Regions from separate parts of the Chryseobacterium indologenes genome, predicted to be linked through region 2. Evidence: riboswitches for the same ligand, from Rfam matches in the RefSeq annotation. Region 2 holds a riboswitch; each other region holds the start of a gene.
The links. Region 2 has a riboswitch for cobalamin ahead of DYR29_RS09875 (TonB-dependent receptor plug domain-containing protein). Riboswitches for the same ligand answer to the same signal wherever they lie in the genome.

Region 1 (7,819 bases), 1.7 Mb from region 2:
CAGAGAGAATACAGTTCTTACGTAATGGAAAATGTACTCTTCAAAATTTCTTTCCCTGCTGAATTTCACTCGCAGACCGCAGTAGAAGCGGCAATGACATTACACGCAACTTTAAGAGGCCTTGGAAAAACTACAAATGATATCAAAAAAATTACCATCCGTACCCACGAAGCTGCTATCAGAATTATCGATAAAAAAGGACCGCTAAATAATCCTGCCGACCGTGATCACTGCATCCAATATATGGTGGCTGTACCCTTGATCTATGGAAGACTGACTGCGGCTGATTATGAAGATAACATTGCTTCAGACCCTAGGATTGATGTCCTTTGTGATAAAATTGAATGTGTGGAAGATGTTCAGTTTACAGCAGATTATCACGATCCGGAAAAACGCTCCATTGCGAATGCGATGACAGTAGAACTTAATGACGGAACTGTTTTAGACGAAATAGTGGTAGAATATCCTATTGGCCACAAACGCAGAAGAGACGAAGGTATTCCTGAACTGATCAAGAAATATAAAGTTAATCTTGCCCGTATTTTCCCGGAAAAACAACAAAAAACAATCCTTGAAAATTCATTGGAATATGACACCTTAGTGAATCTTAACGTCAATGAATTTGTAGATCTTTTAGTCATTTAAAATCAATAAGAAAATGGAGAATTGAATATCAAAACGTTTTTAATCAATAGTCGATATTTTTTTGAAAATGATCAATTCTCCATTCTCTATTTTTCCATTACTTAAATGGTCAGTCCATGATTGTTTTTCACCTCAGCCATGACAAACGTACTGTGGGTGCTTCCGATAGAATCTACAGATCCAAGTTTGTTAAATACAAAATCCTGGTAATGTTTCATATCCCGCACCTGAACTTTCAGAAGAAAATCAAAATCTCCGGAAATATTGTAACATTCCGCCACTTCTTCAATTTCTAAAATTTCTTTTACAAAATCATACCCTACAGATCTGTCGTGAATTTTCAGTTTGATCTGACAGAAAACCGTAAATCCACGGTTGAGCTTTTCAGCATCAAGAACAGCAGCATATCTTTTCACAAACCCTTCCTGTTCCAATCTTTTTACCCTTTCAAAAACCGGTGAAGTGGAGAGGTTCACTTCCTTTGCAAGCTCTTTAACGGTCAGTTTTGCATTTTTCTGGAGCAGCCTCAGCAGCTGTACATCCTTATCATCGAGTTGTTCCACAGAATATTATTCTTTTACATTATAAAAACAGTCAAATGTAAAGAATTATATGCTTTTATTATTGTTTTTAAAAGTTTATTTTGCTTAATTAATTGAATTTAATTGTCTGTTTATTCTGTATTGTTAATTTTACACAAAATTAAAAACTTTTACTGATGACCATGGTTATAGGTAAAAGTACAACAGTTCTTTAGAGATACTTCATCAAACAGGAAAGGTTTTACTTAACGTAGATTAATAGGGAATCGTGTGAGAATCACGAGCTGTCGCGCAACTGTAAGTAACATGCCAAAGGTTTCTGTCCTTGCATATCCACTGCCAAAAGCGGGAAGGATGACGGAAACTGTTACAAGTCAGGAGACCTGCCTTTACTGAATTGACAATGCTTTCGCGGTCTGAAGCTTTTGGGTCATACAGATGATATATCGGATGTATACATTTTCTCTGTAAAGGAAATAGTATTGTTTGTTATATCGTGATCCCTGAAATTTTTATCCGTTAAAACATTCCGAAGCATTTTAAAAGGACTTTACCATTAAGTTTAATTAAAAAGTTTAAAAATGCAAACTCACATTCTGGGCTATCCGCGTATTGGTAGCAAAAGAGAACTCAAAAAAGCCTGCGAGCAATATTGGTCAGGTAAAATCCTTTTGGAAGAACTTCTGAATACAGGCAGAACAATCTGCAACCAAAACTGGAACATTCAGAAAGAAGCAGGAATAGATCTTATTCCGTGTAATGATTTTTCATACTATGATCAGGTATTGGATATGAGCCTTGTGGTGGGAGCAATTCCTACACGTTATCATGAAGTAGTGCTTAGAAAGAACAATTCTGAGCTGGATCTGTACTTCGCTATGGCAAGAGGATATCAGAAAGAAGGATTGGATATCACTGCGATGGAAATGACAAAATGGTTTGATACCAATTATCACTATATCGTTCCCGAGTTTTACAAAAACCAGCAGTTTAAACTGAGCTCAGATAAAATTTTCAATGAATTCGCAGGAGCGAAACAGGCGGGAATCAATGCAAAACCGGTAATTATCGGGCTTGTTTCTTACCTGTTATTAGGAAAAGAAAAAGAAGAAGGATTTGATAAACTGGATCTGGCTGGAAACCTTCTTTCCGTATATACTGAGATTTTAACCAAACTTCAGGAGCAAGGCGCAGAATGGATTCAGTTTGATGAACCTTTTCTGGCGTTGGATTTAACGGAGAAAGCCAAAGAAACCTATCACTTTGTTTACACCGAAATAAGAAAACGCTTCCCGAAACTGAAATTGATTGTGGCTACTTATTTTGAAGGATTAAATGATAACGGATCACTTGCGGTATCACTTTCTGTAAATGTATTGCATATAGATTTGGTAAGAAATCCGAAACAGTTGGATGAAATTCTGAGTATTATTCCGGAAAGCTTAAGCCTTTCATTAGGAATAGTTGATGGAAGAAATATCTGGAAAAATGATTTTGAAAAATCTTTGTCCTTCATCAGAAAAGCAGTTGAGAAATTGGGATCTGAAAGGGTTTTAATTGCTCCTTCCTCTTCATTACTTCATTCACCATGTGATCTGGATTTTGAAATAACTCTTAATCCGGAAATTAAAAACTGGCTGGCTTTTGCCAAACAGAAAGTGGCAGAAGTGGTAACGCTTAAAGAACTGGCATCCGGAACAGAAAGTGAACATATTCTTGTTTCTTTTGAAGAAAATAAAAAAGCAATTGCAAGCAGAAGAACATCCTCGCTTATTCATAATGATGAGGTAAAGCAAAGAGCCAATGCTGTCACAGAAAAAGATGCACAAAGAACAAATACCTTCAAAATCCGTAAAGAAGAACAGCAGAAAGTCCTTCAGCTTCCTTTATTTCCAACAACAACCATCGGGTCATTTCCACAGACCACGGAGGTAAGAAGCTGGAGGGCAAAATTCAAAAAAGGAGAGCTTACAGCAGAGCAGTATGATACTTTACTGAAGGAAGAAACCCAGAGAACCATCAACTGGCAGGAAGAAATAGGAATAGATGTATTGGTTCACGGAGAATTTGAGCGTAACGATATGGTGGAATATTTCGGGGAGCAGCTGGAAGGTTTTGTATTTACGAAAAATGGCTGGGTGCAGAGTTATGGAAGCCGTTGTGTAAAGCCTCCTGTGATCTTTGGTGATGTTTCCCGCCCAACGCCGATGACGGTGTATTGGTCTCAATATGCACAATCCCAGACTGAAAAATGGGTAAAAGGAATGCTTACAGGCCCCGTTACCATTTTACAATGGTCTTTTGTACGAGACGATCAGCCTCGTTCAGAGACCTGTAAACAAATTGCTCTGGCCATCCGTGATGAGGTTGTGGATCTTGAAAAAGCCGGAATCAGAATCATTCAGATTGATGAACCTGCGATAAGAGAAGGGCTTCCATTACGGAAAACAGACTGGCAGAACTACCTGAAATGGGCTGTAGAAGCTTTCAGAATCTCAGCAAGCGGAGTGGAAGACGCTACACAGATTCATACCCATATGTGCTATTCGGAATTCAATGATATTATCGAAAACATTGCCGATATGGATGCAGATGTGATTACCATAGAATGTTCCCGTTCTCAGATGGAACTGCTGAATGCTTTTGCAGACTTCAGATATCCGAACGAAATTGGCCCCGGCGTATACGATATCCATTCACCAAGGGTTCCATCCAAAGAAGAAATGATTGAACTGTTGAGAAAAGCCCAGAAAGTCATTCCGGCCAATCAGCTTTGGGTAAATCCTGACTGCGGGTTGAAAACAAGACACTGGGAAGAAACAGAAAAAGCTTTGATAGCAATGGTGGCAGCCGCTAAAGAAGCTTCCGTAGAATATGCACTTTAAAAAACTTTAAAATAATTAGATTCAATAATTTAGATCGTGTTATGGTTTTCATGGCACGATCTGTTATTTTGCTAATCCTCACATTTTTTTAGATGAAGTCTGAGTTATTTTGCCTGCAATGAACTCGGTGGATAACCAAACTGTTTTTTAAATGCAAAGGAGAAATGGGATAAATTTTCAAAGCCCAGATCCAGATAAATATCAGAAACCGATCTCCCTTTTTGAGTAAGCAGAAAATGAGCCTCCTTTAATCGTCTAAGCCGCAGCCATTGTCTTGGAGGTATCCCAAAAATCTTTTGAAAATCTCTTTTAAAGGCAGACAGGCTTCTTCCGGTCAAATAAGCAAACCGCTCTACATTGACATTGAAATGAAAGTTTTTGTTCATAAAAGTTTCAATATCTATTTTGTAAGGCTCAGAGAAATCAAATAAAATATCCTTAAGACCCGGATCATCGTTCAGCATCAGAAGTAAAGCTTCTTTCTGTTTGAGTCGCAGAAGTTCTGTGGAAGCAGGAAGTTCTTCATACGCCAGTAAAGAGTACATAAAAGACGTTAATGCCTTTTGATCCGGTTTTATAAAAGCCGGCGTGTTGTCTTTCTTCTCTGCCTGATAACCATATTCACGGCTGAAATCTCGTAAGATGGCTTCATCAAAATAGATGGTTACCGTTCTTATTTCTCCATTTTTAGGTGGGTATTTTGCAAACTTCAGGAGACGGTTTTTTCTGGCAGAATAAAGTTCTCCCTCTTTAAATATTGTCTTTGTGATCCCGTCATTTAGTTCCATTTCCCCAGAAAGGACCAGCCCCAGACTATGGATTCGTGCAAACTGTTCTCCTTCCCTGAATTCTGAAAAATGACAGGAGTAATTGATAGGTAAAGGAATATTATTTTCGCTCATGGCTCAGACGGTTGTTTCTTGATGGATTCTTTTTCAAACTTACAAACTTTTTTAGGATCAATGATGAATTACCTATTGATTAAATCCTCAAAGCCCGCTAATCACAGACTTTGAGGATTTTATTATCAGGCAAGAATGGATTTAGGTTCCAGATAAGCTTCCAATCCGAATACACCATACTCACGGCCGATACCACTTTGCTTAAACCCACCGAAAGGAGCATAAGGATCATGTGAAAACCCATTGATGCAAATTCTTCCGGCATCAATCTGCGCTGCAATACGTTCCGCATGCTCTTTGTCAGAAGAACTGATGTAAGCTGCAAGCCCATAAGTAGTATCATTCGCAATTGCAATCGCTTCCTCTTCATCAGTATAAGGAATGATAGAAAGCACAGGCCCGAAAATCTCTTCCTGAGCAATACGCATATCATTACGAACATTGGTAAAAATGGTTGCCTTGACAAAATTACCGTTTTCAAAGCCTTCCGGCTTGCCTTCACCACCTGCAAGCAGAGTAGCGCCTTCTTCCTGTCCCAGACGGATGTAGCTTTGTACTCTTTCAAACTGCTTGGCGCTTACCATAGGTCCTACAAGGGTATCTTCTTCATTAGGGTTTCCTACTTTTACTTTTTCTACAGCCTTTTTAGCCAGTTCATTTACTTCATGCAATCTGTTTTCGGGAACAAGCAGGCGGGTAGGAGCGATGCAGGCCTGTCCGTTGTTCATATACGCTCCGAAAACAGCCATTGGAATAGCTTTTTCCAGATCTGCATCTTCAAGAATGATATTCGGGGATTTTCCGCCAAGTTCAAGCGTTACTCTTTTCATGGTATCTACGGCTCCTTTGGCAATAGCTTTTCCTGTGATGGTAGAACCGGTGAAAGAAATTTTTGCGATATCAGGATGCTGGGTAATTTCGGCACCAACTACATTTCCTAATCCGTTTACAATATTGAATATTCCAGCAGGTAATCCGGCTTCATGGAAACATTCGGTAAGCAGCTGAGTTTGGGCAGCACTCATTTCACTTGGCTTGATAACGGCTGTACATCCGGCAGCAATAGCGGTAGCCAGTTTGTTGCAGATGAAACTGTTGCTGGCATTCCATGGAGTAATGATTCCTACCACTCCCAAAGATTCAAAACGTACTTTAGAATGTCCTACAGTTTTTTCAAAGTCATAAGATTCCAGCGTAGTAATGGTTGTGGTAAAGGCTGAAATTGCATTTTGAACACTCATTCTGCAGAACTGTAATGTTCCTCCATATTCATTCACCATCACAGAAACCAGTTCATCTTCCCGTTTACTCACTGCTTCATGCAGTTTTTGTAGTAAACTGATGCGTTCTTCTTTTGTACTTTTTGAAAAGGTTTTAAAAGCTTTCTTCGCCGCGGCAATGGCCATTCGGGTGTCTTCTTCATTTCCAAGAACAACTTCTCCGGTTTTTTGATTGGTCGTAGGGTTGATAAGGTTAAATGTTTCTGTTCCATTCGGTGTAACAAATTCACCGTTGATGTAAATTTTATTAATCTGTTTCATTTTGATGATTTTAATACGACAAAGTTCGTCAGAAACAGAAAAGACAGGTTTGCTGTATAGTTCAATTTTTATTTGTTGTATGGTTCAGATTTGTGTTGAAATAGATGCTGTTTGTTTTCCTTTTTGATTTAATATGAAAAAATGGTGTGTTCTTCCCCGAAAATTGACTACTTTTATCATAACCAAGTAAATAGGTCGTTTTGAGAACAACACTTAAACTTATTACTGCTTAGTATCAGTCTTCGTAACCACAGGCTGATCGTTCTTTCGTTTGGATAATTCTATCCGAACAGGTTTTCATTTCATCATATTATGTACTGCATTGCCTTCAAAAGGCAGCTATATCTGTTGTTTTAGTTTTATCATTATAATTTTTAAAGACTGAATACAGATCAAAATACACCTTAAGAATAGTCTTTGGGTAAATCTCAGATGTATCAGCCTTCTTGTAATGCGTGAATAATATGGAAAAAATCCAACAAAGAATACCAAGCACGATTATAAGTAATGAATACAAAACATATTTGGGAGGTAAAAGCGAAAAATACTCCCTTACTGAAAAAGAAATGCAATCATTGTAACAGCGACAGGTTTTATTGCAGCGATAAATTCAGACTGAATGCACAAAAAAAGAATATTGATATATGGTTGATTTACCGATGTGTAAAATGCAGCAACACCTATAACATGACTGTTTTTTCAAGAATAAGAACAGAATCTGTGAGTAAAGAACTGTTCAATAAATTTTCAGAAAACAATACGGAAACTGCCTGGGAATACGCATTCTCGCAGGAGATAAGACGAAAAAATAATGTAGAAGCAGATTTGGAAAGCGTAGAATACGAAATTCTATACCATACCATTCCTGTTGAAGATCTGATCAGGATGGACGGTGAGATGATTTCGTTTCAAATACAATCTTCATTTGATTTTAACGTAAGAGTTTCAACCGTTATCAGGACATGTTTAGGTCTTTCATCATCTGAATTGAACCTTCTGCTTGATTCAGATACAGTTTATTTTAACGGAAAGCCTTTACAAAAGAAATTCAAGATTAAAAACGGTGATACTGTTACCATCAACAAGCAAGCATTGATAGATCTCTACCTTATTGGGAAAGAGGATTTATTTCTCAAGGCTGTAAATGATAAATAATAAAAGAGCCTCTCAATAATAGTTTGGGAGGCTCTTTTTAATCTTACTTTTGATTTTTTAAAAGATTGACCTGTTTCTGTAAAGTCTCTTTTTCCGGCTTTGACTTTGTAAGGCAAATCGCTTCTTCAAAATGATAAATCGCTTGATCC
Region 2 (7,819 bases):
TATATTACCATTTCGCTTTCTGCTGTAAATTGTTTAACATCTGATGCAAAGATTCTTCCATCAATAACGTTAAATCCATAAAGTGTAAAGTAAGGACCACCATCTGCAGCTGTTAGCAATGGAGCTGTAGGAACGGTTGGTGTAGCTAAGCTTGTTGTATACACTTTGTTAGCAGAACTGAAGTAGACTTTATCATTATCAATCTGAAGATTTGTAGCGTTTGGAATTCCTGTCAGTGTAACTACCGGTGTCATCGCTCCTGTGCTTGAAATCTTATAGATATAAGAATCTGTAGCTGTAGAAGAAATCGTGTAAACATTGGATTTGTAAGACACAGTATTCCCAATCTGACCATTCGGAACGGTAATTTCAGTTTTAGCATCATTAGAAGTATTGATATAAGTAATCTTATTTCCAAATCCTGATGAAGCGTTCTGTACAAAAACATTTCCTCCTGCTTCTACTGTTTTATCAGAAACTTCAGTCATATTGATTTTGCTTACAAATGAGTAGTCAGAAGCTTTATACTTTGTTACACTTTGAGTATGTGCACTGAAATTGGTGTTGGCAACATAGATAAAGCCATTAGCAAAAGTAATCCCTCTTGGATTATCAATCTGATCCGTGATTACGGCTAATTTTTTAAATGTATAACGGTCTACTACAACAATCTTGTTTGAGTTATTTATCACAAGATAAGCCTTATTTCCGTTAAGACCAATGGTCTGAAGAACGTCACCCAGAATTTCTTTATTGTTATTATAACCATATACATCATCCTGCTTCAGGCTCAGATCTCTTGTCAGGAATGTTACTTTAGCACCCTGACTGTTGAAGTTCCCTTCATTAGATATAAAATATCCGTTCTGGTAAGTAATCGGAGAAACTTCAAATTCAGCGGAATCGCTTGTACATGAAGACATGTTAAATAATAACACTACTGCAAATAGTACAGTTAAAAGTTTAGTTATTTTCATAATTTATTCAATTTTAATTTATTAAAAATTTATTGCTGCGTATACACTATAATTTCTTTTCGGTAAAGGATAAAAAGAAACCGTTTTATAGTAGGTATTTGTTACATTATTCACTTTAAATCCTAAGGTATATTTTTTCGCTAAAGTTGCTGAAACACCCATATTCAAAAGAAAATAAGGATCTATGGCATCTGATCTCTTTTCATCACTTGTGGTATAGGTAACACCATTTAGCAGTCCCTGTGCAAAAAACTTAAAGAAACCATATTCATAATCTATATTGGCACTTCCTCTATGCATAGGCACATAAGGTCTCTGCAGCTGTGTTTCTTTATCGATAGATCTTGCGTAATAATATCCTGCATTCGCCCTGAATTTATGATTACCCAATTGTTTACTAAATGACAGCTGAGATTCTAATCCGTAAGATTCAGCTTTATTGACATTGAATGCCTGCCAGTATCCTTTGGCCGTTGGAAGCCATGCAATAAGATCTGTGATGTTCATATAGTACGGAGACAAAGTAAGTCTGAAATCTCCCACTTTGAGCTCATTCGTCATATCTACCTGGGTAGAGGTTTCCGGTCTCAACTCTTTATTTCCTCCCGGTTCATAATAAATATCATTAAATGACGGGTATCTGAAGTTTTTTGATACGTTAACGCTTACATCATACCATTTTGCAGCACTCCATTTTCCGGAGAATGAATACATCAGCGGTGACTTCACATCTTCCACAAAATCTTTCTTGAACCCACCTTCAAAACGCAGGTTTTTCGTTGCAAAATACCTCAACAGTCCGGAAATGGAACCAACATTTCTGCTGACACTGGATATTCCGCTCGCATACCCTTCTCCTTTGTTGATCTGAAATTCTCCGATAATATTAAAATTCCACTTAGAATTCAGGAAATAATTGAAATCATTTTTAAAGATGTAATTTTTCCCTGTTCCGCCACTTGATTTAGGCAGATTTAAAGAACCGAAATACTGAAAATTCTCTTCTGTATAGGCTGCTCTAAGGGAGTTACTAAACTTTGCTTTGTTCCAGTCCCAGGAAAGAAGGCTTCTTACACTTTGAGTTTTATATTTTGTTTTTGTTCCCGTTTCTTCATACACAGAATAATGTTGTGAAGAATCAAAGAACTGGCTCTGCCAAGAAATTTTATGATCATCCGTCATTTTATAGGATGCTCCTACATTAAATGTTGTATTGTAATAATTCCCGTTTCTGTTGATGTAATTCAGATCACTTACCTCATAATTATTTTCGCTAACAGAATAATTTCCTGAAGCTTTAAAACTGAACTTATCATTGCTGTAAGAACCTTTTACAAAATTATTATAGGTATTAAAAGAAGCAACTTCAGAAAATAAAGAACCATGGAAGCCTTTATTAAAATCAAGGGTATTATTAAGGTGAATACTTCCCCCGATAGCACCACTTCCGTACACCACACTTCCTCCTCCGGCTTTTATCCCGATCTGGTCATATCCGAACAAAGCAATATTATTGATATCTCCCTGCCCTAAGAAACTTGAGTTGATATTAATTCCATTCCATACAAATGCGGTCTGCTGGGCAGTAGTTCCTCTGAAAGAAGGTGAAGAAACAGCTCCACGGCCATTTTCTTTGATAAATACCTGGGATTGAAATCTCAGAAGTTCAGAAAGATTACTGGAGTTTTTCTCGGCCTCTTCTGCCGAAATTATTTTTACGGGATGAAAAAGTTTCACCCTATTCATCTGGTTGTCGAAGACATAAATAGTGTCAATGGTTTTCTCTTGTCCAAAAAGAAAACAGCCATAAGATGAAAAAAGCAGTACTAAAGATCTTTTTATATCCATACTTTTTTACTTTTCCTCCGAAAGCAATATGTTTTTTTATTATAATTCCGGCAGGTCTCCTGACTTTCGCATTCTGCTCCTTCCCGTTTTAGACAGTGGCTGTTTGCAGAAACTTTTATTGCGATTTACAGTTGCGGGGACAGTCCGGGAGTTACACCCGATTCCCTTTTCATTCCAAAATACTGGAAACCAAAATTTTTGCAAAGATAGTTTTTTATATGTATTTGCCAAAAAGTGAAATGAGAGTGTATCAGATTGAGAATTTGAAGTAATAACTCACAAAAAAAGCTGCTTTCGGTTGAAAGCAGCCATGTATCATAGAATAATCGTATACAATTATTTACCAATTATTTACCAATAACTTCCGTAATTGGGTTTCCTACATTTCCACTTGGAAACTGAATTTTCAATAGAGAAGATACCGTAGGTGCAATATCTGTCATGTGGTAAGCCTTGTTGCTTTCTCCCTGCTTAACTCCCCAACCCATAAAGATCAATGGAATATGTGAATCATAAGAATTCCAAACACTGTGGGTAGTACCTGTTTTTGAATATGGAGGAAGCATAGAATCATGAGAAATCAACTGGATATCTCCACTTCTCTGTCTGTTGATTCCATTGATAATTCTTTGTTTGATGGGTTCCGGAATACTTGCCTCCTGAACTTTATCTACAGAAACTGCATATAAAACCGTAGGATCTTTCTCAATTTCCTTTACAGCAAAGTTTCTTACATCATCCAGTTCAAGCTTACTGTCAGCTAATACTTTTCTGTCAAAATAAATCTGATAGTTATCAATCGCGTTAATCAGTTTATCAGCTCCGAATTTATCTTTCAGCTTCTGGTTCAGATTTTTTTCTGCATCTTCACCAAAGAAACCTGTTGGTATTTTATGTTCTTTAAGGAATCCTACAGAATGCGCTCCACCATGATCCGCAGAAAGGAAAACAGTGTACTCCCCTTTTCCTACTTTTGAATCCAAATAATTGAAGAACTCAGCTAAATCCTGATCTAATCTGATGTAAACGTCTTCTACTTCAATAGAATTCGGTCCGAATTTATGACCTGCATAATCAGTAGATGCAAGGTTGATCGCTAAGAAATCTGTGATATTATCTCCACCCAGTTTTTCACCTTCTACAGAAGCCTCTGCCAACTTCAATGTCAGCGTATTTCCAAAAGGTGTATAACGGATATTATCTTTTTTAGCCTGATAATCCTTTGCTAAATTACTGTAAGGGAAAGTAGGTGTTTTTGCACTTCCCAGCAGTCCTTCCCAAGAAGAATTGTCCGGTGCACTTTCCGTATATTGATTGATTGGAAGTAAAGTATTCCAGCCGTTGGCTACTAATTTTTCAGGAAGATTCTGAGAATTGAATGATTTCACCCATTGAGGAAGATCATTCATATACCATGTACTGGTAATGAAATTCCCTGTGCTGTCATCAAACCAGAATGCTCCGTTTGGAGTGTGTCCTGCAGGAAGAATAGAAGCACGGTCTTTCAAAGAAACTCCGACTACTTTTCCCTGGAAGTTGGTTGCTAATCTCAATTCGTCAGTCACCGTAGTAGACCAAAGATTTTTTGGAGAATGGCTTCCGGTTTTCACATTGGTTGTTCCTACGGGCTGAACGCTTTCATCCGCAGTACAGTATACTCCTTTTCCTGTTTCTTTATCCGTCCAGTCATTTCCTGCAATTCCGTGAATAGCCGGTACGGAACCTGTATAGATACACGTGTGTCCCAAAGCTGTAATGGTAGGAACATAAGGAATGTGTACATTATTCAAAGAATATCCTGTATTCAAAAGTCTTTTGAAACCGTCATTTCCATATTTACCATAAAAACGGTATAAATAGTCCCAACGCATCTGGTCTACTACCAGACCTACGACTAATTTGGGTCTTTCCAGTTGGGTATTTTTGTTCTTCTGTGCATTGATTGTAACTACGGACAAAAAAGTAGCTGCCGCAATTGAAATGTTCCTAAGCATCCAAGTAAATTTTTATTGACAACAAATTTAAGGGTTTTGAAAGTTTTGGAGTGTGAAATTTTATTTAATTTTGATTATTGTACAATTCATCAATCAATCTTTCATGATTTTAGGCGTATACTGGTATTTCAAATTTCCAAATGATTTATATGACTTTAAATTCTTCAAATTTCATCCGGGATATGGCGGACATGCTGATAATCCAGCAGAACTGGCAGCAAGAGTTGAGGTAGAAAATACGGATGATTTTATCGGAAAGCTGGCAGCATTGAAAGAGCGTTTCAAAAAAACTTATTTGCACTTGAATATCAATGAAAACCAGCTGATCATCAATATCGGAGATTATCAGCTCTTTGATTTTCATTTTCAAATGGCGGAAGAAATAGAAGAGCTGTTGATTCGCGAACGTGCTGAATTGTTAGATTCCAGTATTCCTTTTACCATCCAATCCAGCAAAAGCTATGCTCCGGAAAGAGAAGAATTCAAAAATATAGAACACCGTTTCATTCAGATGGTAGGTTCAGACTTCAGGAAAAGCAATGCAGAAAATTACGCTGCTAGAATTGATTGTAATCTGCCTCTGCAATACAAACAAATCCTTATTGATGATTTAGTGCGGATAGGTAAAGAAGAAAATCTCAATGTATTTTACTATAATGATTTCGATTTTAAAGATCATTGTAATCTGATGCTCTTTTTCACCAATGGCAGACAGAAAAAGGAATCTGTTCAAAAGGTTGATATCAATTCTTTTGGAAGTAAAGTGCGGCAGCTTACTCAGAAATATCCTCTTCATTTCGGACACTTCGGAAGCTTTAAAGAATATCCTTTACAAGGACCTCATATCAAACTCATGATAGATGAAGAATATATTTTAAATAAAAAATAAAACCATTTTAATTCAATACTATGATCAAATTCAAATATGTCATTCTGTATGTGGAAGATGTAGAACAGTCTATGAACTTTTATAAAAATACCTTCGGTTCTGAAATAAAATTCATCACTCCTGAAAAAGATTATGGAGAACTGCTGACCGGAGAAACCACTCTGTCATTTGCAGCTGTAAGTCTCGCAGGGTCCAATATTAAAAAAGGGTTCTTAACTTCAAAAACGGAAGACAAACCTTTTGGAATGGAACTGGGATTTGTTACTGATGATGTAGAAGCTTTGGTGGAAAAAGCAATAAAAAATGGTGCTGAACTGTATGAAGATATTGCTGTAAAACCTTGGGGACAAAAAACAGCTTATATCAAAGATCCCAATAATTACCTGGTAGAGATCTGTACTAAAATTCAATAAGCTTAAAATATCTGATGTGGAAATAAGAAAATTACAAAAACAAGCTACCGATCCAAGTATAAACTGGGGACATAACGGCTATACAACGGACAGAATTTATTCGGTTTCCTCTATTGAGTTTGGAGGTTCTTTCGAGTTTAGCCTAAAAGAAAAAACTTTACCTTATACCAAAAACTGGGAGACTACTTCTGAAGAATTTGAAGAACTGAATAGTCTTATAGAACAGGAAAATTCGTTCGGTGCTTTTGTTGGTGAAGAGCTTGCGGGCTGGATCATCTGTGAGCACAGAACATGGAACAACAGTCTGTACATAGAAAACATACTGATTGACGAAAAATACAGACGGCAGGGAATCGGGATTATGCTGATTAAAAGTGCCATTAAGGAAGCCCGCAGATTAAACTGCAGAGTTATCGAACTGGAAACACAGAATACCAACTATCCGGCTATTCAGTTTTACAGAAGAATGGGATTCAATATTACCGGGCTGAACACAAGATTATACAATAATCCGGACGAGATTGCTCTTTTCATGACCTTAGATGTGGAGTAAACCTGATAAAAAGATATTATTATAAAATATTTAATCCCCGTTATTAAAACACTTGTTGGTGTTCTAATTTTTCTATATATTAGTAATCAACAAATTAAAGATTATTACTATGAAAAATTTCAAAAAACTAAAGAGAAGCCAGCTTGTGCTCATAAGTGGTGGTGATACTCCTTATGCATTATGTGACATGGATGGTAATTGTCCTCCAACAGTAGGTTCATACTATTGCAGCGATGGTACTTGTTACAGAGTTTCCGGCGGTGGCGGTGGCAACCCTGGCTGTAATGAACCGATGCGTCTTTGCCAGGAATGGGAAACCGGATGCGGTTGTGTTTATATGTAATAAATTTGTTAGATAAAATCTTGTGGAGGGCGGTTTTTACCGCTCTTTTTTATGGCTCATATCCGAGAAAAACATACTCATAGAAGTAATCTCCTCCAATTTCATTACTTTCGCAAAAACAGGATCACACAATTTCATGCAAAATCTTTTAAAATATATCAGATCCCTTACTCCTTTTTCTGACGAGAGCTGGATGATGCTCAAACCTGCCCTTTCGGAAAGACATTACAAGAAAAAGGAACTGATGTTACAGGAAGGTCAAATCTGCCGTTCTCTATTTTACATTGATAAAGGATTTTGTAAAAGCTATTACGAAATAGAAGGAGTTATAAAAAATACCGGATTTTTCTTTGAAAACGAAATAGCAACCAATATCAACAGTTTTGGAAGCGGGCAGCAATCTGAATTCAATATCATTGCTTGTGAAGAAATTCATGCTGTTATTTTTGATAAGGTTAAATTATTTGAAGCTGCCGCCAAGACTCCTGAAATTGAAACATTGGGACGCCATTGTATTCGTCAGTTTGCCTCCAGGCAGGAAGAATTTTCAAATCTATTCAAGCTCTATACAGCACAGGAAAGACTGGAGTATATTGAAGCCAAATATCCTGAAATGCTGCAACGCATATCCCTTACCCAGCTATCTTCATTTCTGGGAGTAGCAAGAGAAACATTAAGCAGAATCCGGAAACGAAGGATTACCCGTTGAAATTACCATTCAAAAATCTAATCACACAAAAAATAATAGTATATGAAAACGTTGATCTGGAAAGGAATACTTTATCAATCCCTTGAATATTTT
Region 3 (7,819 bases), 1.6 Mb from region 2:
TTATCGTAGATCAGGCCGATGCGGTAGCCGGAATCATCTACCTTAACCTTGATGGTGTTCCGAAAAACAATTATAAAAAAATAAAATTCGGATTGGGAATCAGCCAGAAAGCCTATTTATTAGGACAGGACGGGCAAGCTGAATTCTGGACAAAAGCCAAGCAGAAAGGATTGACATGGTCATGGGCTGCCGGTTATGTTTTTGTAAAACTGGAAGGGAAGTATGGAAATGATGCCCCTTCAAAAGAATTTATGAACCATACCGGAAATATGGGGGATGTTGTGGCTAATGAGCAGGCTGACCTATACCGTGAAATCACATTGAACCTTCCAACAACAGCAAGAGTGACAGGACAAATTCGTCCTTCTGTTCATATTCTGGCAGATCTGAACCAGTTTTTAAGCGGAGATAAGGCATTGACACTTACAACAGCCAATGATATGCTGATGGGTTCAAACCAGCATCTGGTAGACGTTACCAATAATCTTACAAAAATGTTTAAAGTAGACCACGTTCACAATGATTAATGTTTTTGTTAAGACGATATTGGTTCTGCTTGTATTGTTCCTTAGCTGTATATCCTGTTCCGATGAGGTGATACAGCCGTTGGAAAAAGATGAAGCCTATAATCTGCAGTTTCCTTCGTATTTCCCGGAAATGACTTTTGATCAATCCGTCAATCCGGTAACTAAAAATGGAGTAGAGCTGGGAAGAAAATTATTCTATGAAGGCAGGCTTTCCCGAAATAATACCATTTCATGCGGTTTCTGTCATATTCAGGAAAATGCATTCACCCATCACGGGCATACAGTAAGTCATGGGGTAGATGATAGAATAGGGATTCGCAATGCACCGCCCATTCAGAATATGGCTTTTCTGAAAAGATATATGTGGGACGGAGTTATTCATAACCTTAATGAGCAGCCGATCAGTCCTATTACGGATGTTAATGAAATGGACAGTTCCATACCGGAAGCAATTTCAAAGATTAAAGATGATCAGAAATACAAAAAGCTGTTCAGAGAAGCATATGGAGACGAAACCATTACCGGCGAAAGAATTTTAAAAGCATTATCACAGTTTATGGCTTCTTTAATTTCTGCAGATTCAAAATACGACAGATTCAGGCAGGGAAAGGAACAATTGACTTCAGCGGAATCTCAGGGAATGGCATTGTTTAATCAGAAATGTGCTTCTTGCCATAGTGGAGAATTATTTACCGATGAAAGCTTCAGAAATACAGGAATGTATTACAATACGGAATTCAAAGACGCCGGACGGTACAGAGTTTCTCTCAATCAGGTTGACTGGATGAAATTTCGTGTTCCAAGCTTGCGAAATGTAGAATATACAGCACCTTATATGCATGACGGAAGGTTTTACACCTTAGAGGCTGTGCTCAATTTCTATTCAGATCAGGTAGAAGATAATCCCAATCTCGATCCTCAGCTGAAACAGAATGGGCATACGGGAATTGCTATGAACAGCCAGGAAAAACAATCAATTATTGCCTTCCTGAAAACATTATCAGATAAAAGTTTTATCTCCAATCCAAAATTTGCAGAATAAATTATAGAAAACATGAAGAAGATTATAGCAGTACTAAGTTTTATGGTATTTAGCCTGAACCAGGCCAATGTGGTTAGAGACAGCATGTATATTACACCGGAAACCTTTAGCAGATTTGATTTTGATGATGATTGTGATGCGTGCGGCTGTGCAGCAGGAAACGGATCTTCCGGTTTTGAATCTTTACTGAATCCACAGTTTATCGGAATCAAATACTTTGCACAACATTACAAAGCAAAGGAAAACTTATTTGTAAAAGACCTTACCCAGGATCAGTATTTCAATACTTTGCAGCTTTGGGGGAAAATTCCATTGACTAAAAAACTGAGTGTTTATGCAAGTCTGCCCTTCCATTTCCATGAAAAGCAAACCATGCAGGGAGATATTAAAATCAATGGAATCGGAGATCTGAACCTGATGGGAATTTACCAGCTGATGAATTCTAAAGATAATTTCCATCACATAAGTGGAGGCTTGGGAGTGAAAATTCCTTTGGGGAAATTTGATGAGAAAGGTGCATCCGGAGTCAATCCAAGTTTTCAATTGGGAACCGGAAGCTGGGATTATCAGGCGGCTTTGAATTATAAGTTTCAGAAGAATAAAGTAGCAGTCTTGGTCAATACAGACTATACGATCAAAACGGAAAATAAGAAAAATTACCGTTTCGGAAACCAGTGGAACTACGCTGCGACGGGATTTTATCAGGTTGCCGGAAACGAAAAGTCGATCTTTTCGGTAAAAACGGGAGTGCAGGGAGAAGTGTATGCACAGAATAAACAGTTTGATGAAGCCCTGCCCAATACTGCAGGAAGTGCTTTGTACGGGAAACTGGGATTTGAAGCTTCTTATAAAAAACTGAGCCTGGGAAGTGAAGTAATGCTTCCGATGTATACTCAATTGGCGGGTGGAGATATTGAAGCAAAATCCAGATTCAGTATTTTTCTGAATATTGGAATTTAAAAATAAAACCCCTTTTTAATAATGTTAAAGCTCCTTCGGGAGCTTTAATTGTTTATGAATCATGAATTTAATTGGGGGTTAGGAATAATTTTTTATCTTTGCCGGAATTTGGTGAGCCATAAAAAGCTCTTAAAAGGGAATTCGGTGAAAATCCGGAACAGACCCGCTGCTGTAAGCTCCGCACCAAAGTTTTTGAAGAATATATCCACTGTTTTTAGGAATGGGAAGGATTTCAAAAATGGAGTAAGTCAGAAGACCTGCCAGAAAATAATCGTTTGACGCTTTCGTGGAATAAAGCTTAGGACATCAATGATTCTGTGCAGTGACAGCTGTGCTTTGTCGTTGTATTCTTATACCCATTAGCGTCATCATTATCCTAAATGAGCTAATGACGGCAAAACTAATTACTTCTACAATTTATAAAGCTGTTTTCACAATACTGGTGATCACATCTCAGCTTTTATATTCCCAAAAAAAGAAAAATGACACGCTGAAGGAAGAATCCATCAAGGCGATCAGTCTCTACAAAAAGAATTTTAAAGAGATCATTCCGGCACAAACCATCCAAGGGGAAGCACTTGAAAGACTGAACAGTCATTCTGTAGCAGATGCGCTGCGGTATTTCTCCGGAGTTCAGATTAAAGACTATGGAGGTATCGGCGGATTGAAAACCATTAATGTCCGAAGTCTAGGAAGCCAGCATGTAGGAGTTTTCTATGACGGAATTCAATTGGGAAATGCACAAAACGGCCTTGTTGACCTCGGAAGATATTCTTTGGATGATCTTGAAGAAATATCATTATACAACGGGCAGAAAAGTGAGATTTTCCAGCCGGCAAAAGATTTCGGTTCTTCCGGATCTATCTATTTACAGCCTAAAACTCCTGTGTTTAAAGGAACAAGAAAAACCAATCTTGTGATAAGAGCCAAAAGTGCTTCTATTGATCTCTTCAATCCTTCATTCCGATTGGAGCAGAAAATTTCAGACAGAGTTTCTGCCAGTTTCAGTGCAGAATTTATGCAAAGCGACGGAATTTACAGATTTCGATATGCCAAGAAATATCCTGATGGACAGCAGGCTTATGATACCATTGCAAAAAGACAGGATTCAGATATCAAAGCAAAACGTTTTGAAACTTCTTTAAATGGAACTTTGAATAACGGAAGCTGGAATGTTCGTGGCTATGGCTATATTTCAGACCGCGGAATGCCGGCACCTATTGTGAACGGTCGTTTTGAAGGAAGAGGAGCGAGACTTTCCGATGAAAATTATTTTGTACAAGCCAATCTGCGGAAAAAACTGTTCCCAAAATTTGAAACACAGCTGAAAGCAAAATTTGCCTACGATTATACTCATTTTATGGATACCGTTCGTTCGCAATCTATTATGTATACGGATAATGTCTATATTCAAAGAGAAGTTTATCTTTCTTCATCCAATATATATTCTATCACGCCCAATTGGGATGTGAGTCTGAGTGGAGATTTTCAGTACAATAATCTTGACGCCAATCTTGATAACTTTTCCTATCCTACACGTTATACAACATTAGTCGCTTTGGCAACAACCTACCAGTGGAACAGGTTTAAAATTCTGGGAAGCCTTTTGGGAACATTTACTTTCGAAGAAGTAAAAAAAAATAAAAGACCCGGAGACAGCAGAGAATGGACCCCCGCTGTATTTATGAGCTACCAGCCTGAAATAATTCCTGAGCTTACCCTCAGAGCTTTCTATAAAAGAATTTTCCGACTGCCTACTTTCAATGACCTTTATTATACCAATATCGGAAACACTTACCTGAAACCGGAATTTACCAATCAGTATGATGTAGGATTTACGTACCAGAAAAATTACAACAATCATTTCTTTAAATCTTTTTATGCTAAAGTAGATGGTTATTACAACAAAGTACAGGATAAAATTGTCGCAGCTCCTAACGGAAGTATGTTCCGCTGGTTGATGATGAACCTTGGTCTGGTTGAGATTATTGGTGCTGACGTGAATGTTCAGGCAGAAATGCAGTTGGGAAAAGTAAAACTTAGGCCATTACTTTCTTACACCTATCAAAGTGCAAGAGATATGACGGATCCTGAAGATACATTCTACAAAAATCAGATTCCATACACACCATGGCATAGCGGATCATTTGCACTGATGGCCGATTATAAAGACTGGAGCTTCAATTACAGTGCAATGTATGTAGGAAAGCGCTATGATGTGAACCAGGATAATATTCAATACAATTATGTACAGCCTTGGTATACTCATGATCTGTCTGTTCAGAAAAAATTCAACTGGGCGGATCATCAGTTTAAAGTAAGCCTTGAGATGAATAATATCTTCAATCAATATTATGATGTAGTGATCAACTATCCGATGCCGGGAAGAAATTTTAAACTTATTCTAAACTTCACCTTATGAGAAAACTAAACTTTTATTTTCTGTTTCTTGCTTTAGCTTTTCTTACTTCATGCCGTACAGATGATATCATCGTCCGTCAGGAAGTAGTGGAAGGACTTCCTTCAGAAAATACAGCAATAAAAGGATTCTATATGCTGAACGAAGGGAATATGGGAAGCAATAAATGTACACTGGACTTTTTTGATTATACCAAAGGAACCTATTACAGGAACATTTACGCAGAAATTAATCCCAATGTAGTAAAAGAACTTGGAGATGTAGGAAATGATATCAAAGTTTACGGAAGCAAACTGTATATCGTAGTCAATGTTTCCAATAAAATTGAAGTATTGGATGCCAAAACAGCTAAACGTATTACTTCTATTCCGTTACAGAACTGCCGTTATTTAACCTTCAAAGACGGGAAAGCATATGCCAGCAGCTATGCAGGTCCGGTAGCAATTAATCCAAAAGCACCCAAGGGAAAAGTGGTAGAAATTGACACTATTTCTCTTTCCATTCAACGGGAAGTGGTAGTGGGATATCAGCCGGAAGAAATGGAAATTGTAGGGAATAAACTGTTTGTTGCTAATTCCGGAGGATACAAGGCTCCAGATTATGATAATACTGTTTCAGTAATTGATCTGAACACTTTTACTGAAATCCAGAAGTTAAATGTTGCCATCAATCTTCATCACATCAAAAAAGACAATTACGGTGATCTGTATGTAAGCTCAAGAGGAGATTACTATAACATTCCTTCCAGCTTATACCTTATAGATGCTGCAACCGGGATTGTCAAGAAAGATTTCCATCTCGCTGTGAGCGAAATGACAATCGTTAATGATAAGCTTTATTTCTACGGAAACGAATTCAATTACAATACCCACAGCTATAAAAAGAGCTTTGGAATCATCGATGTAAAAACAGAACAGATCATTGCCAACAGAATTTTTGACAAAGAATATGAAACTGCCATTAAAACACCTTACGGAATTGCGGTAAATCCAATCACAGAAGATATCTACATCACAGATGCCAGGAATTATGTTTCTCTTGGATTTGTGTATTGCTTTGATAAAAACGGACATTTTAAATGGAAAACAGAGGGCGGAAATATTCCGGCTCACTTCGCCTTTTTATACAAATAACCAAACTTTAAGAAATGAACAGAAATACCTTTACTTATTTAAAAATTGGAGTTTTATCAGTCTTCCTTGTAGGAATGATCGCCTGTAAACATGATGATCAGGATGAATTTACCTTTAATGGTCTTGATGATTCCTATACCATTGAGCGTTTGAGAGTGTTGAGTATTCCTACCAATGCTTCAGGATCTGTGACATGGAGTATCAATGACTCCATTATCTCTCAGAATTCAGAACTTGAATTTATCAGTCCAACGGCAGATGCTTATCCTTTGACTTTAAAAATTAATAATAAAGGAAATGAACAGGTTTATCACTCCAAAATCATCGTTACCAAAGAAAAAACACCTTACAGTAAATATATCGCTAAAGTATTGGAGTTCCGTCCTGCTGTAGGACAGTTCATGAATGAAATCCCGGAATATTTACCTGGAAATACGGCTGCAAATATGCTTCAGAAAGCAAACGAATCATTGGTGGGAGGTAATTCTACCATGATCAGCCTTGGTGGATACGGCGGATATGTGGTTTTCGGTTTTGATCATACTATTCCGAACCTGAATGGGAGAGATTTTAAAGTGCTGGGAAATGCATTCTTTGGAAATGATGCCAGCGACCAGCGTTCCGGTTCATGTGAGCCGGGAATTATCATGGTAGCCTACGACAGAAACAAAAACGGAAAACCGGATAATGATGAATGGTACGAAATTGCAGGCAGCGAATATTTTAAAAATGCAACCGTAAGAGATTACAGTATCACATATCATAAGCCTGATGAAAATAAAACTCCCGTACCCGGAACCGAATTCTGGCAGACCGATGTAGAATATATAAAATGGAGTGACAATCTAGGGAATCAGGGTTTTAAAACAAAAAATACCTTCCATGCACAAAGCTATTATCCTTTATGGTTTACCGATAGTTCTTACGGATTTTCCGGAACAAGACTAGCGAATAACTTTTACGATCAGAACGGGGACGGATCCTATTGGGTAGGGAAGTCATATGATTTCGGATATGCTGATAATGCTCCGAATAATGATGAAGCTTCCAATATTGATATTTCCTGGGCCGTAGACAGAAGCGGGAAATATGTAAAACTTCCCGGCGTAGATTTTATGAAAATATATACAGGAGTCAATCAGGAAGCTGGCTGGCTGGGTGAAGTTTCCACAGAAGTGGCAGGAGCTTACGATTTACATTTCAAATAATAATTCAATCTATTTAAATTAATAAAAAATGAAAAAGTTTTATCTTTTTATGATGCTTTTTCTGTTTGCATGCCTATCAAATGCACAGATAAAAGTTCAGGGTGTTCCCAGAAATGATATTTCAGGGATCAGCAATCTTAATACCACTACAATCAGTTTTTCTGATATTCAGTATTGGGTAGGATCGGGAGCCAACCAGGCTGCTTTTGTAGTACAGTGGAACGACAGTAAAAATCCTGATGCGATGGTGTGGGGATTCAAATGGGATGGAAATGCTACAGGTGAAGATATGCTTAAAGCGATTGCTAAAGCAGACCACAGACTATACACATTGCTGTATCAGGGAACGCAATTTGGATCGGCTGTTGGAGGAATTGGTTTTGACCTGAACGGTCAAGGGACCAATGCTTTGATCAAAAGTGGAAATACCACTTATCCGTTATATCCGGTGAATGGTTTTGTCAACACTACAGCGTATGATTTCGACAGCTATACCATCGTAGATGCCGCTAACGATCATTGGCAGTCCG
Region 4 (7,819 bases), 1.7 Mb from region 2:
ACTATTCATTTTATTTATATTGGACTACAAATATACTCCAATATGCTGCTAATTTTGTTGTTGTTAAATAAAAATATCAGCATGAATAATAACGAAATCAAAATAAGAAAAGCCATTGAAGCAGATAGTGAAAAGGTCTGGAGCTTAATGAAAGATCTGGCGGTATTTGAACATTATGATGATTCTTTTGCGATAACACCTCAGATTGTTGCAGAAAGTGGGTTTAGAAAAACACCTCCTGATTTCTATTGTATCGTTGCAGAAGATAAAGATAAGATTGCCGGAATACTTGTTTATTATTTTTTGCCTTATACGGCTCAGAACAGGCCTGCTGTCTATATGAAAGAACTGTATGTGGATGATCATTATCGCGGAAAGAAGATCGGTGAGCAATTGATGGATACTCTTCGTGAAGAAGCAAAAACATATGGATGTACTCAAATAAAATGGACTGTTGCCCCCTGGAATGAAGGTGGAAAAAAGTTCTATGATCGGCTTGGTGCCAAAGAAAATACGGACTGGCTCAATTATGAATGGAGCATCTGAACAGATAGAATTAATAAAAATATTTAAAACAGAAATAATATGAAATTTAGTATTCAACCTCATTTAGAAACTGAAAAAGTAAATTTATATCCTTTGAGTGAAGAGGATTTTGAAGAAGTATATGCAGCAGCGGCTGATCCTAAAGTCTGGGAGCAGCATCCCAGTAAAGACCGATGGAAAAAAGAAGTATTCCAAGTGTTTTTTGACGGAGCCATTCAAAGTAAAGGTGCATTCCGGGTGGTTGATAAATTCACAGGAAAGATTGTAGGGAGTACCCGTTTTTATGATTATAATCCCAATGAAAACAGTATTTTTATAGGGTATACCTTTTATTCGGTGGATTGCTGGGGTAAAGGAATAAATCCTGTTGTGAAAGCGGTCATGCTAAACTATATTTTTCAGTATGTTCAAAAAGTGTATTTCCAGATTGGAGCCAATAATGTCCGTTCACAAATAGCAATTGGAAGAATTGGAGCGGAAAAGGTAGGTGAAGAGGAAGTAAGTTATTTTGGAGAAAATTCTTCATTGAATTATACCTATGAAATATCAAAAGAGAAATGGGAAGCTTATTGCAGTTCTGTAAAAAAATAAATTAAAGAGGAGATCATATTATTATCGTTTTGAACTAACCAGATAGAGTAAATTTTAATACCTTTAACTTTCAAATCATTAAAATTTTAAATCATCCATGAAGACGAAACCATTAACTTTCATCTTAATCCTTTTTTTCCAACTGGTAAGTATCACAGCATTTTCACAGAAAACAGCAGTTCTAAACTCTTTATTAGATAAAAATTCAGAATTTATTTTTCCACAGACTCCCGATAAGATCTCAAAAGCATTGAACACAAAACCTGTTTTTTATGAAGATGCCAATGAGGAAAAATATGTGAAATGGCCTACAAAAACAGGCCTGGAACTTTATTGCAGTCCTGGGAAAAACAATGTGATTGATGAGATGTTTTTTACCATTTCAGACAATAAGCCCGTAGTGATAGAAGGACTTCCATTTGGTCTTATCATGAATAAAAGTACATTGCAGGACTGCAAAACCAAGTTCAGTAAATATAATGCTAAAACGCAGAAACTTGGTGCAGACAGTGAATTCCCGGGAGGTTCAAAACTGATTTTTAAGAGAGGAAAACATTATGCAGCCTTGTTTTTTGATAATAAAAATCTGCTAAAATCTTTAGGACTTACCACAGAACTGATTGATCCTGCTGCCAATTAATTTTAATAAACTTTCAAATACTATAAAATCCGTCACTTTTTGGCGGATTTTTTCAATGTATTGAATGAAGTGTGACTGAGTAAAAATGATCTATTTCATTCGTTCGTAAAAATCCTCCATTCATTTCTTTATTTCCTGAGTTCATTGTTTTCTGATTGAATTGCAGATGCAGATAGAATAGCTTTGACTTATCAAAACAGAAACAATTAAGATTATAAGCTATGAACAGAGAATTAATTTTTTTAAGAACATTTGCTTTTGCAGCAGTCATTGGAATTGTATTTTTAACAGCTTCAGCTTTCAAAACAGACGGGCATGAGAAATTTACGGAGATTGATGTTGAAAGAATCAATATCGTTGAAAAAGATGGTACTGTGAAGATGATCATTACCAATGTGGGAAAATTTCCCAACGGAGAAGATAAAATAAATGGAAGTCCGACCAATAAAACAAGAAAAAAACGCTCAGGCATGCTTTTCTTCAATGAAGACGGAATAGAATGTGGTGGCTTTATTTATGATGGACAGAAAAATAAAAACGGCCACAGTTCAGGATTATCTCTGACGTATGATCAGTATGACGGGGATCAGGTAATGCAGCTTTTGACTCAGGATTATAAGAAAGGAGATAAAAGAGTAGTGGCGAGCGGGCTTTATTTCAATGATCGTCCATCAAAAGAATCACAAATAAAAACCGGAGAAATCTTTGCAGAACTGGACCAGATAAAAGATCAGGAAGCTGCCCGGAAAAAATATAAAGAATATGAACAGCAGGGATTGATTGGAGGAGCACCAAGAATGATGCTTGGGAAAACCAAAGATGAACAGAACGGATTGTTCTTATTTGACAGTAAAGGCCAGCCGCGAGCCAGATTCTGCGTAGATAAAAATAACGAAGCAAAACTGGATTTCTTAGACGATGAAGGAAACGTTACCGCATCATTTCCCGAAAAGAAAAAATAATAATACAAAGAAACAGCCCTGTAAAAATATAGGGCTATTTTTGTAAAAAATGACCATTTATAAAGCCGATGAAAACCATATTAAAACGGATTAATCAACACAGGTATTTTCTCCTGTTTATCCTTTTGTTTGCCTATGTACAGTCTATCCATACCCGGATAGGAATAAGAAGAACATTAGATTGGTATATTTTTACACCGGAAGCTGCAGTTGTCACCCTCATTAGTGCCTGTATCCTGTTTTTTGTGATTGATTTTTTCATTAAAAACTGGCAGAAGTCAGTAACATTCAGCATCGCGGAAATCCTTAAAATATTCAGTTCTTCACTGTTGACATACCTTGTGGTGATGAAGATAATAGGCTTTTTGATTGCTTTTGCTTTTGGAAAGATTGAGAAAAATTTTAATCAGGAAGTAGTTATTCTCTCCACTTTTTCGGATTTAATCGGAGGCTTTATTTACGGAAGTTTTTATCTGGCATACCGTTACTACAAGAAGAATACAGACTATCAGAAACAGCTTGCCCTTTATGATCATGCGTTGTCTGAAAGTAAAATTAATCAGTTGAAAGCCCAGCTTAATCCTCATTTTTTGTTCAATAATCTCAATATTCTGGACCAGCTCATAGAAGAAGATAAACGAAAAGCTTCCGACTTTCTCAATGAATTTGCCGAGATATACCGTTATGTTTTAGATGTTTCCGATAAAAAATTAGTAGCTGTGGAAGAAGAACTTGCTTTTGCAGAGAAATATTTTAATCTGATACAATATAAATACGGAAATGCCTATTCATTAAAAATAAATCATATAAAATCTTCAGGAAATATTATTCCGCTTTCATTACAGCTGCTGCTGGAGAATGCCGTTCAGCATAATCTTGGAACTCATGACCATCCTGTTTCGGTCACCATAAATCTGGATCAGACAATAACCGTTTCCAATAATGTGATACCTAAACGTAACAATAAAAAAACTTCAGGAAGAGCCTTGAACAATCTTAAAGAGCAATATGCGTTATTAAGCGACCAACAGGTAGAAATATCAAAATCAGAAATCGGATTTGCTGTAAAACTTCCTATAATTCCAGTATAAAATATGATAAAAGTTATAATTATCGAAGACGAAATCCCTGCCAGAAAAAAGCTAAAACGTTTTATCAGCGAATTAAAAGAACCGGTTGAGATTCTTGCGGAGATTGATAACGTAGAAGAAGCTGTTGTTTTTTTAAGAAAATCAACAGTAGACCTGATCTTTTCTGATATAGAGTTATTGGATGGAAATGCCTTTGAAATCTACGATCAGGTGAGTGTTTCAAGTCCAATAATCTTTACGACAGCTTACGATCAGTTCTGGATGAATGCTTTTGAAAGTAACGGCATAGAATATCTTTTAAAACCTTTTTTACAAGAGCGTTTCCAAAAAGCCTGGGACAAATTTATTTTATTGAGAACCTCTGCATCAGAACAGAATGAGGTTTTGGTAAAACTTCAGCAAATGCTTAATAATAGTCATACAGAGAAAAAATATAAAAAAAGATTTACAGTCTCCTCACACCAGGGAATTTACTTTGTCAATACTGAAGATATCACTTTCTTTGAAGCAGAAGAGGGAATTGTCTTTGCTTTCGATACCACAGGAAAGAAATATTTGTTGAATGAATCTACGCTAAAAGAAATTGAAAATCAGCTTAGTCCTTCAGATTTTTTCAGAATTAACCGCAGTGAAATCGTTCAGAAAATACATGTTGAAAGAATAGAGCGTTACAATAAAAATACGCTGTCTATCCAAATAAAAGGACAGAAAGCCCATCTGGTGACAAGCCAAAGCAACACAGCTGCTTTCAGAAAATGGATTGAAGAATAGGGATTAAAATTTTTCACTAAAATGATATAAAAAAGATCATTTAATATCAAAAGATAAGCATTCATAATTTTAAAAAAAACAGCACTTCAGTTTCAGGTTGAAAAACGATAACAAGTAGGCTGTTTCTTTAAAGTTGTTTGATTTTTTCATGACATATCTTAAGGATTTAGTAACAAAAAACAAGCAGAATAATCTAAATTACAATGTCTGTTGAATGAAAAATATATTTTTAATAATAACAAAATCAATAGGTTATAGTTAAATAATTATTGTTTGCATAAAATAGCTTTCATGTTTTTATAAAATACCTATATTTACCACCAAGGAGTTCTTAACATCTTCTTTATCAACCGAAACTGGTTACGCTTAGCTGTGTCTTAAAAGGGAATCGTGTGCAAATCACGAACTGTCGCGCAACTGTAAGTAACATCAAGGTTTTTATCAAAAAGGTTCACTGTATACCTCGTTATATGGGAAGGACGATAAAAACTGTTACAAGTCAGGAGACCTGCCTGTTTCGAATTGACGATGCTTTCGCGGTCTGAAGCTTATAGTCAGGTATGATACGATATGGATAACAGTGGGATCAATATATTTTGTCGGCTCATGTTATTTTTGTGATGCAGATATGTAGTGGAGTAATATGCTATTTCATTATCATGTATTCATCGTATTTTCCTTTTCCATATTTTTCTTTCTCACAGGCATTGTGAAGTTTATCAGGAACTTTTTATGAGGATTTAATCAATATAAAAAGTGTAATATGTATCTATTCGATTTCGGTTATTCATGCAGGAGCAGTAAATCTGGAGATAATCAGGTTTGCAGAGAGGTAATGGGGTATAATTCCGGATTACAAAAAACAAATAACACAGAGCAGCTTTCTTTTGATTGCCTTTTTACCACGTCATGGAATGGTGGCTGTTATTGCTCCTATTCATGGTCTTCTGTGAACAAATTTCAACTAAACAATAAAATATTATAATGACTACAAGTGAAAGTTTGAAGTCTCCCGGTATGAAATTCCGGGAGGCCATGCGAAAAGAAAGTCCACTTCAGATTGTTGGAGCCATTAATGCTAATCATGCGCTGTTGGCACAACAGGCTGGTTTCAATGCAATTTATCTTTCAGGAGGTGGTGTTGCTGCAGGCTCTCTGGGTATTCCGGATTTGGGAATTACCACGCTGGAAGATGTATTGATTGATGTTCAGCGTATTACTAATGTTTGTGATTTGCCATTGATGGTAGATGTTGATACCGGATTTGGACCTTCAGCATTCAATGTGGCAAGAACTGTAAAATCATTGATTAAAGCCGGAGCTGCGGCACTCCATATTGAAGATCAGGTAGGTGCAAAACGCTGTGGACACCGCCCGGGAAAAGAAGTGGTAACCAAAGAAGAAATGGTAGACAGGCTGAAAGCTGCAGCAGATGCCCGTACTGATGAGAACTTTGTAATTGGTGCCCGTACCGATGCCTTTGCTAATGAAGGATTGGAAAAAACATTGGAAAGAGCAATCGCTTATAAAGAAGCCGGAGCAGATTTCATCTTTGCAGAAGCAGTTCCTGACCTAAGCTTTTATCAAAAGTTTGTTGAAGCGACAGGAGTTCCTGTACTGGCCAATATTACAGAATTCGGGATGATAAAAATGTACACGGTAGAAGAATTAAAAAATGCAGGTGTGGGATTGATACTTTATCCGCTTTCGGCTTTCCGTGCTGCCAATAAAGCGGCCCAAAATGTATATGAGCACCTTCGTAAAGACGGAACACAGGCCAATGTCTTAGATACCATGCAAACCAGGGAAGAACTTTATCAAAGCATTGGATACTACGACTATGAACAAAAATTAGACAACCTTTTTAAACAAAATAAGTGATAATGTCAAATAACAGTGAACCCACATTTAAACCTAAAAAAAGCGTTGCGCTTTCAGGGGTAGCAGCAGGTAATACTGCGCTTTGCAGTGTCGGAAAAAGTGGCAACGATCTCCATTACAGAGGATATGATATTCTGGATCTGGCAGAGAAAGCACAATTTGAAGAAGTAGCCTATCTTTTAATCTATGGACAGCTGCCTACCGGAGCGCAATTGAAAAATTATAAAGCCAAGCTGAAATCTTTAAGAGGACTGCCTCATTCCGTGAGAAACATTCTTAAGAGTATTCCTGCAGCGGCTCACCCTATGGATGTCATGCGTTCTATGGTTTCCGCTATTGGGAGTATTCAGCCGGAAAAAGATGATCATAATATGGCAGGAGCAAGGGATATTGCAGACAAATTACTGGCATCTTTCAGTTCTGGTCTCCTATACTGGTACCACTATACCCATAATGGAAAAGAAATTGATGTAGAAACCGATGATGACACGATAGGAGGGCATTTTCTTCACCTTTTGCACGGAAAAAAACCTGCAGATTCCTGGGTGAAAGCTATGGAAATCTCGTTAAACCTCTATGCAGAACATGAATTTAATGCTTCAACATTTACCAGCCGTGTGATTGCCGGAACAGGATCTGATATTTATTCAGCCATTACCGGAGCCATTGGTGCCTTAAGAGGACCAAAACATGGAGGAGCTAATGAAGTTGCTTTTGAAATTCAAAGCCGATACAATTCTCCGGATGAAGCAGAGAGTGACATTCGCCAGCGTATTGCAAACAAAGAAGTGATTATTGGATTCGGACATCCGGTGTATACCATTTCAGATCCGAGAAACGTTGTGATTAAAAAAGTGGCGAAAGAGCTTTCTGAAGAAGCAGGAGATATGCTGCTGTATACTATTGCTGAAAGACTGGAAACGATCATGTGGGAAGAAAAGAAAATGTTCCCGAACCTCGATTGGTTCTCCGCTGTTTCTTATCATCTGATGGGAGTTCCTACCTTGATGTTCACCCCGTTATTTGTTATTTCAAGAGTGACCGGATGGAGTGCTCACATCATAGAACAGAGACAGGATGGAAAGATTATCCGTCCAAGTGCCAACTATACAGGGCCTGAAAATAAAGAATTTGTGTCCATCAACGAACGTAAATAATGAAATGTAAGAAATGAAAATAAACCATTCATTTTCAATTTTTTACGCTTAACTTTTAATAAAATAAAATTTTCAATAATAAAAAATGAGTTCACACATCTCAAACGAAAGACCGCAACCCGATCAGGTATTAATAGACATTGCAGATTATGTCTTAAACTACGAAATTAAAAATGACTT

Region 1: it holds a riboswitch for cobalamin, as region 2 does, so the genes downstream of both, metE (5-methyltetrahydropteroyltriglutamate--homocysteine S-methyltransferase) here and DYR29_RS09875 (TonB-dependent receptor plug domain-containing protein) in region 2, are expected to answer to the same signal.
Region 3: it holds a riboswitch for cobalamin, as region 2 does, so the genes downstream of both, DYR29_RS17295 (TonB-dependent receptor plug domain-containing protein) here and DYR29_RS09875 (TonB-dependent receptor plug domain-containing protein) in region 2, are expected to answer to the same signal.
Region 4: it holds a riboswitch for cobalamin, as region 2 does, so the genes downstream of both, prpB (methylisocitrate lyase) here and DYR29_RS09875 (TonB-dependent receptor plug domain-containing protein) in region 2, are expected to answer to the same signal.

Annotation. Positions count from the first base shown of each region.
Region 1 is NZ_CP074372.1:523,001-530,819, forward strand. It holds gene DYR29_RS02130 (bifunctional 2-methylcitrate dehydratase/aconitate hydratase) at 1-645, shown strand, start outside; gene DYR29_RS02135 (Lrp/AsnC family transcriptional regulator) at 747-1,208, opposite strand; cobalamin riboswitch at 1,407-1,592, shown strand; gene metE (5-methyltetrahydropteroyltriglutamate--homocysteine S-methyltransferase) at 1,769-4,072, shown strand; gene DYR29_RS02145 (helix-turn-helix domain-containing protein) at 4,177-4,974, opposite strand; gene DYR29_RS02150 (aldehyde dehydrogenase family protein) at 5,100-6,515, opposite strand; gene DYR29_RS02155 (DUF1062 domain-containing protein) at 7,023-7,670, shown strand; gene DYR29_RS02160 (RNA polymerase sigma factor) at 7,714-7,819, opposite strand, start outside.
Region 2 is NZ_CP074372.1:2,200,259-2,208,077, forward strand. It holds gene DYR29_RS09870 (YncE family protein) at 1-977, opposite strand, end outside; gene DYR29_RS09875 (TonB-dependent receptor plug domain-containing protein) at 999-2,825, opposite strand; cobalamin riboswitch at 2,858-3,034, opposite strand; gene pafA (alkaline phosphatase PafA) at 3,173-4,819, opposite strand; gene DYR29_RS09885 (hypothetical protein) at 4,923-5,708, shown strand; gene DYR29_RS09890 (VOC family protein) at 5,729-6,121, shown strand; gene DYR29_RS09895 (GNAT family N-acetyltransferase) at 6,138-6,674, shown strand; gene DYR29_RS09900 (hypothetical protein) at 6,784-7,017, shown strand; gene DYR29_RS09905 (Crp/Fnr family transcriptional regulator) at 7,154-7,726, shown strand; gene DYR29_RS09910 (putative glycolipid-binding domain-containing protein) at 7,769-7,819, shown strand, end outside.
Region 3 is NZ_CP074372.1:3,834,804-3,842,622, forward strand. It holds gene DYR29_RS17280 (MbnP family protein) at 1-527, shown strand, start outside; gene DYR29_RS17285 (cytochrome-c peroxidase) at 520-1,569, shown strand; gene DYR29_RS17290 (transporter) at 1,582-2,529, shown strand; cobalamin riboswitch at 2,622-2,808, shown strand; gene DYR29_RS17295 (TonB-dependent receptor plug domain-containing protein) at 2,918-4,951, shown strand; gene DYR29_RS17300 (YncE family protein) at 4,948-6,081, shown strand; gene DYR29_RS17305 (cell surface protein) at 6,096-7,289, shown strand; gene DYR29_RS17310 (DUF5074 domain-containing protein) at 7,318-7,819, shown strand, end outside.
Region 4 is NZ_CP074372.1:514,470-522,288, forward strand. It holds gene DYR29_RS02085 (PLP-dependent aminotransferase family protein) at 1-9, opposite strand, end outside; gene DYR29_RS02090 (GNAT family N-acetyltransferase) at 82-546, shown strand; gene DYR29_RS02095 (GNAT family N-acetyltransferase) at 586-1,137, shown strand; gene DYR29_RS02100 (hypothetical protein) at 1,235-1,777, shown strand; gene DYR29_RS02105 (hypothetical protein) at 1,999-2,739, shown strand; gene DYR29_RS02110 (sensor histidine kinase) at 2,808-3,830, shown strand; gene DYR29_RS02115 (LytR/AlgR family response regulator transcription factor) at 3,834-4,601, shown strand; cobalamin riboswitch at 4,942-5,131, shown strand; gene prpB (methylisocitrate lyase) at 5,586-6,482, shown strand; gene prpC (bifunctional 2-methylcitrate synthase/citrate synthase) at 6,485-7,639, shown strand; gene DYR29_RS02130 (bifunctional 2-methylcitrate dehydratase/aconitate hydratase) at 7,725-7,819, shown strand, end outside.